One region of the Rhizobium sp. YIM 134829 genome, then DNA from elsewhere that is predicted to be linked to it. Evidence: predicted binding sites of a transcription regulator. Region 1 holds the regulator's gene; the other holds the start of a gene.
What was found. Region 1 encodes PhoB, which activates phosphate uptake and scavenging genes when phosphate is short. Its sites were predicted from a motif close to TGTCATNNANCTGTCAT; they were not measured.
Positions count from the first base shown of each region.

Region 2: the regulator PhoB is predicted to act here: its motif matches at 2,093-2,109, upstream of ACLE20_RS07095 (inorganic phosphate transporter).

Region 1 is NZ_JBKHKI010000001.1:961,234-964,645, reverse strand. It holds gene pstA (phosphate ABC transporter permease PstA) at 1-39, shown strand, start outside; gene pstB (phosphate ABC transporter ATP-binding protein PstB) at 53-868, shown strand; gene phoU (phosphate signaling complex protein PhoU) at 910-1,620, shown strand; gene phoB (phosphate regulon transcriptional regulator PhoB) at 1,793-2,476, shown strand; gene ACLE20_RS04645 (GcrA family cell cycle regulator) at 2,587-3,141, opposite strand.
Region 2 is NZ_JBKHKI010000003.1:42,452-45,863, forward strand. It holds gene hydA (dihydropyrimidinase) at 1-385, shown strand, start outside; gene ACLE20_RS07095 (inorganic phosphate transporter) at 450-2,051, opposite strand; gene ACLE20_RS07100 (pyridoxamine 5'-phosphate oxidase family protein) at 2,256-2,879, shown strand; gene ACLE20_RS07105 (ABC transporter ATP-binding protein) at 2,914-3,412, opposite strand, start outside.

The sequences.
Region 1 (3,412 bases):
GCAATCCTGTTGCGGCGTCGCTTTGAGCGTCGCTGGTAGTGAGGTAGAAACGATGAACATGATGACCGAAGCAGCACTCGAGAAGGCAGTGGACCAGAAGATGAATGCGGTGCCCCTGAAGATGGTCGGCAAGGATGTGTCGGTCTATTACGGCGAAAAGCGCGCGCTGTTCGACGTGAACCTCGACATCCGCGAAAACACCGTGACCGCACTGATCGGACCGTCCGGTTGCGGCAAGTCCACCTTCCTGCGCACGCTCAACCGCATGAACGACACGATCGATCATTGCCGGGTGACCGGCAAGATCACGCTCGACGACGGCGATATCTACGATCCGACGATCGATGTCGTGGAACTGCGTGCCCGCGTCGGCATGGTGTTCCAGAAGCCGAACCCTTTCCCGAAGTCGATCTACGAGAACGTCACCTACGGGCCGAAGATCCACGGGCTCGCCCGCACCAAGGCCGAGCTCGACGCGATCGTCGAACAAAGCCTGCAGAAGGCCGGTCTCTGGAACGAGGTGAAGGACCGGTTGCATGAATCGGGCACCGGCCTGTCCGGTGGTCAGCAGCAGCGCCTCTGCATCGCCCGCGCCGTGGCCGTCAGCCCGGAAGTGATCCTGATGGACGAGCCCTGCTCGGCGCTCGACCCGATCGCCACTGCCAAGGTCGAGGAGCTGATCCACGAACTGCGCGCCAACTACACGATCGTCATCGTCACCCACTCCATGCAGCAGGCTGCCCGCGTCTCGCAACGCACCGCCATGTTCCACCTCGGCAATCTCGTCGAGGAGAACGATACCGACAAGATGTTCACCAATCCGGATGACCAGCGCACCCAGGATTACATCATGGGCCGCTTCGGCTGAGGCTCTTGCCCGCCGTGCCGCTTCAGACAAGGACAGGACTCATGGCCAGCCATATCGTTTCCGTCTATGACGAAGACCTGAAATATTTGAGCCGCCGCATTTCCGAAATGGGCGGGCTCGCCGAGCAGATGGTCGCCGAATCCGTGCGCGCCCTCGTCAATGCAGATCTGGGCCTCGCCCAGAAGGTCATCTCCGACGATGTCGTGCTCGACGATGCCGAGCGACAGATTGGCGAAAAGGCCATCGTTACCATCGCCAAGCGCCAGCCCATGGCGGCGGACCTGCGCGAGATCATGGGATCGATCCGCATCGCCGCCGATCTCGAGCGGGTCGGCGATCTCGGCAAGAACACCGCCAAGCGCGTCATCGCGGTGTCGAGCAGCAGCCTGCCGCGCCAGCTCGCTCGTGGGCTGGAACATCTCGCCGAACTGGCGCTGATGCAGCTGAAGGAAGTGCTCGATGTCTATGCATCGCGCTCGGCCGAAAAGGCCAAGAGCATCCGCGAGCGCGACAGCGAGATCGACGCGATCTACACCTCGCTCTTCCGCGAGCTCCTGACCTACATGATGGAAGATCCGCGCAACATCACCTCCTGCACGCATCTTCTGTTCTGCGCCAAGAACATCGAGCGGATCGGCGACCATGCGACCAATATCGCCGAGACGATCTATTACATGACCACCGGCGCCCAGCCGCTCGGCGAACGTCCGAAGGACGATTCCGCCAATACGGTCGGCGCTCTCGCCACCTGAAGGACAAGCGGTCATCGGACTCCGCCGGGGACAGACGACCGCTTTCCGCGGAACCCGCAGCCTGACCATGCAACGATCCGCCCACAGTGTGCTGGAGGCGGACGAAAGGGGGCCCTTGGCCCAGAATCGTCCGGCCGGCCCTGTCGCTGGTGCGGAATGGGAGTCTGAAGACATGCAGCCCAAGATCGCCGTCGTCGAAGATGAGGAAGCCCTCAGCGTTCTTCTGCGCTACAATCTCGAGGCAGAAGGCTTCGAAGTCGACACGATTGCCCGGGGAGACGAGGCGGAGATCCGCCTCCAGGAGCGCCTGCCTGATCTCCTGATCCTCGACTGGATGCTGCCGGGCGTCTCCGGCATCGAACTCTGCCGGCGGCTGCGTCAGCGAAACGAAACCGAGCGGCTGCCGATCATCATGCTCACCGCCCGTGGCGAAGAGAGCGAGCGGGTGCGGGGCCTGGCGACCGGCGCCGACGACTATGTCGTCAAGCCGTTCTCGACCCCGGAACTGATCGCCCGGGTGCGCGCCATGCTTCGCCGTGCCCGGCCGGAAGTGCTCTCCTCCCTGCTGAAATGCGGCGACATCGAGCTCGACCGCGAGACCCATCGCGTGCACCGCAAAAGCCGCGAAGTGCGCCTCGGTCCGACCGAGTTTCGCCTGCTCGAATTCTTCATGTCTTCGCCCGGCCGCGTCTTCTCGCGCTCGCAGCTGCTCGATGGCGTCTGGGGGCACGACATCTATGTCGATGAGCGGACCGTCGATGTTCATGTCGGCCGGCTGCGCAAGGCGCTGAACTTCGCCAATATGCAAGATGTGATCCGCACCGTCCGCGGCGCCGGCTACTCACTGGAAGGCTGACGCTCGTCAGCCTGCACGGACGCCGCGCCTCGGCATAGAGACAGAAAAAAAGCCCTTCCGGCTATCTCGCAGGAAGGGCTTTTTTCGTTCGTCACAAAGCGAGATTGCGCTTAGCGCATGCGCCGCCGCTCCGCCGAAGGCTGGTAGGCGAGGCGGGCATGGAACGTGCAATAGGGCGAGGTGTCGGGCGCATCATTGCCGCAGAAGTGAAACTCGTCCTTCATCGGGTCGCCGATCGGCCATTTGCAGGTCCGGTCGGTCAACTGGGTCAGCGCCAGGCGGCGTGACGAGGGCGATGCGACATTGGTGTTGGCCGGCAGCGGTGCTTCCTCGAACAAAGCGACCGCCGTATCCTGTGCTTCGTGGATCACCATGCCGCTGGTGGTGCGGGCCGCCGGGCGGGGTGCGCTCGGACGCGGCTGCTCCTGAGCAAGCGGGGCAGGTGCCGCTGTGGTCGGCCGGGCCGCGACAGCCGGACGCTTCGGTCGGGCCGCCGCCGGAGCGCTGCCGCCCGCTTTCGCGCGGCCGGGCAGGGACAGGCGATGGACCTTGCCGATCACGGCATTGCGGCTGACACCGCCGAGCTGCGCAGCAATCTGGCTTGCGCTCAGGCCCTCGGCCCAGAGCTTTTTGAGTTTTTCGACGCGCTCATCCGTCCAGTTCATGCTCTCGTGTCTCCATTCCAGGCGTTTCGGAGAGCGAATCCCTCACCGCGTTCCGGACGTACCGAAACTGCAACGCCTTGACTCTTTTGGTGACTAGGTCCGCCGCATGCGTCTAGCAATTGTCAGTTAACCTAGAGATGGGGTGACTCCGTGACAAGAGTCGCCGGAATCGGCCCGAATCGATTTTTGAGTTTTCCCCAACTTGATCGGCACGTGTGATCAATTTGCACAGGGCTCGATCATGCGTCCGGTGCATGGCGTCATGCGCGTC
Region 2 (3,412 bases), on a different contig from region 1:
GAATGGCATTCCGGGCGTCGGCACCCGCCTGCCGATCCTGTTTTCTGAAGGTGTGCGCAAGGGGCGAATCGACCTCAACCAGTTCGTGGCGTTGACCGCCACCAACCATGCCAAGCTCTATGGCCTCTATCCACGCAAGGGCACGATCGCCATTGGTGCGGATGCCGATATCGCGCTCTGGGATCCGGAGAAGCGGATGACGCTGACCAATGATCTCCTGCAGCACGGCGCGGATTACACGCCCTATGAGGGCCTGGCTATCGAGGGTTGGCCTGTGCGCCTGTTGGTGCGTGGCCGGACCATCGTCGAGGATGGTGCGCTGACGGAGCAGGAGCGCCCGACCGGCACCTATCTCTCCCGCGGCAAGTCCTCCCTCGTCCGCTGAGCGCGCCCGAGGCTGACAGCTCGGACGCATAGGTTTTCGAAAATATCGAAGCGCCCGGCTTTTCTCAGAACACCTGGCGAAGGGCGAGGAAGAGGAGGAAGGCGAGCGCGATTGAGGCGGGCAGGGTCAGCACCCAGGCCGCCAGCATCGCCCGCACCGTCGACCATTGCAGACCGGACCCATTGGCTGCCATCGTGCCGGCCACGCCGGACGAGAGCACATGGGTCGTGGACACCGGCAGGCCGAAATGGTCGGCCGCGCCGATCGTTGCCATGGCCACGACCTCAGCCGCCGCGCCCTGGCCGTAGGTCAGGTGCGTCTTGCCGATCCGTTCGCCGACGGTGATGACGATCCGCCGCCACCCGACCATGGTACCGAGCCCGAGCGCCAGCGCGACGGCCACCTTCACCCAGAGCGGGATGAACTTCGTCGCATTGTCGACCGCCTGGTGATAGGTGCGCACAGCAGCGAGGTCCGCCTCTTCCATCGGCAGAAGCTTCTTCTTGTCGATCAGCTTCAGCGCTTCGCCGATCAGGTAGATGTCGTTGCGGATATTGCTGACCAGATTGGTCGGAACGGCTTCGAGGGTCGGAAAGGCCGCCACTTCGGCGCTGGTTGCATGAATGTAAGTTTGGAGCGCCGGGGTCGTCTGATCCGACCAGGTCTTGGTGCGCACCGCCTCGCCGACCACCGCCTTGAAATCCCCAGCCTCCGCGCCCGGCTTCACATATTTGCCGAGCGACTGCTCGACTGCGACCGAGGCCGACTTATAGGCGTCCAGGTAATTGACATCCGGCGTGCGGTTGAGGGCGAAGGCGGTCGGCACGAGACCGATCAGGATCAGCATGATCAGACCCATGCCCTTCTGGCCGTCGTTCGACCCATGGGCGAAGCTGACGCCGGTGCAGGTGAAGATCAGCAAGGCGCGGATCCAGAGCGGCGGCGGCGCATTGCCGGCCGGCTCCTGATAGAGCGCCTTATTGCGGACGACCGTCTTCATCAAAAGCAGCAGGAGAGCAGAGAGGCCGAAACCGATCAGCGGCGAGATCAGGAGCGACAGGCCGATATTGGTCGCCTGCGACCAGTCCACCCCGCTGGTGGCGCTGCCGGCGGGTGCCAGGAACTGGTTGGCAAGGCCGACGCCGATGATCGAGCCGACGAGCGTATGGGAACTCGAAGAGGGGAGGCCGAAATACCAAGTGCCGAGGTTCCAGATGATGGCGGCGATCAACAGAGCGAAGACCATGGCAAGCCCCGAGCCGGACCCGACCTGCAGGATCAACTCGACGGGCAGCAGCGCCACGATGCCGAAGGCAACCGCGCCGCTGGAAAGGAGCACGCCGAGGAAATTGAAGAAGCCGGACCAGACCACCGCGATTTCCGCGGGCATGGACCGGGTGTAGATCACGGTCGCAACCGCATTCGCCGTATCATGGAACCCATTGACGAATTCGAAGCCAAGCGCGATCAAGAGGGCGAGCCCCAGCAGGATCCACGGAACGGACGCCGCCTCTGCCAGGTCCTGCTGCAGCGCGAAGCCGACATAGCCGAGCCCACCGAGCAGGATCACCGCGAAAAGCGGCAGGAACCAGCGGCCGAGCGATCGCCTGTCCAGAGGATGGTTGCGCTCCGGTGTGGACAGGTTCGGTAATGACATCTCGGCCATGATCAATCCTCGGTTGGGTCAGGTGTCAGTAGGCCCGGAAGATGAAGCTCTCATGACGGCAACCTGCAGTTCAGGCGTCGCTGTTTGAGCGCCTCTTTTTCCAAGGCGGCAGCTTACGGACAGCTTTCCAATCGGCGACGGATTGCCAATAATGCGAATGGGTCGGTCGCTCGGACAGTGACCGCCTCGAGGGAGAGATCGGCAATGCCCTACCATTTTCTCGAAGTCGCAGTGACGCCGAGCGTCAGGGCTGCCCAGGCGGAGATGGGCGTCGAGCCGATCTGGCTCGGCCCCCATGACCGCCCCTCGGATCGCTTCACGGAGAGCGAGGTTGGCTTCATCGCCACGCGCGACAGCTTCTACATGGCGTCGGTGTCCGAGACCGGCTGGCCCTATGTCCAGCACCGGGGTGGCAGGGCCGGCTTCCTCAAGGTCGTCGATCCGCAGACGCTGGCCTTCGCCGATTATCGCGGCAATCGTCAATATATTAGCGCGGGCAATCTCGCGGCCAATGATCGGGCGTGCCTGTTCCTCATGGATTATCCGCGGCGGGCCCGGCTCAAGATCTACGCCCATGTGGAGCGGCTAAGGCTCGAGGAAGACAGCGCGTTGACGGAGCTCGTCACCGATGCGGGCTACAAGGGCAGGGCGGAGCGGATCTTCAGGCTTCGTCTCGAAGCCTTCGACTGGAACTGCCCGCAACACATCGTTCCCCGTTATACGGAGCAGGAGGTCGAGCAGGCGGTGCTGCCGCTGCGCGAGCGCCTGCAGCAGCTGGAGGCCGAAAACGCCGCCTTGCGTGCGCGCCTGCCCGCCGAGGGGAGCTGACGCAGCCCAAACCGGTGCCGGAGGCGATCGCGGCCTAGACCGTTTCGAGGATTGCGCGTTGCAGGTCGACGGCGCGCGGGTCGGCGAGCTCGCGCCGCGGCCGCTCCAGATCGACGGCGATGTCGAGGGCGATTTCGCCGGCCTTCAGGACGATCACCCGATCAGCAAGGGCGACGGCTTCCGCGACGTCATGGGTGATCAGCACGGTCGTGAAGCCGCGCTCGCGCCAGATACCTTCGAGCAGGCGGTGCATCTCGATCCGCGTCAGGGCATCGAGGGCGCCAAAGGGCTCGTCGAGCAGCAGGATCTGCGGGCGGCTGACCAGCGCGCGCGCCAGGGCGACGCGCTGCTTCTGCCCGCCGGAGAGGACGGAGGGCCAGTCTTCCTCGCGGCCCTCAAGGCCGACGCTTGCGAGGGTTTCGATGGCCGTCCGGCGCCAATCGGGCCCGCGGGCGATGCCAACATTTTCCACCACGCGCTGCCAGGGAACGAGGCGCGCTTCCTGGAAAAGCAGCCGCACCTCCGGCCTCAAG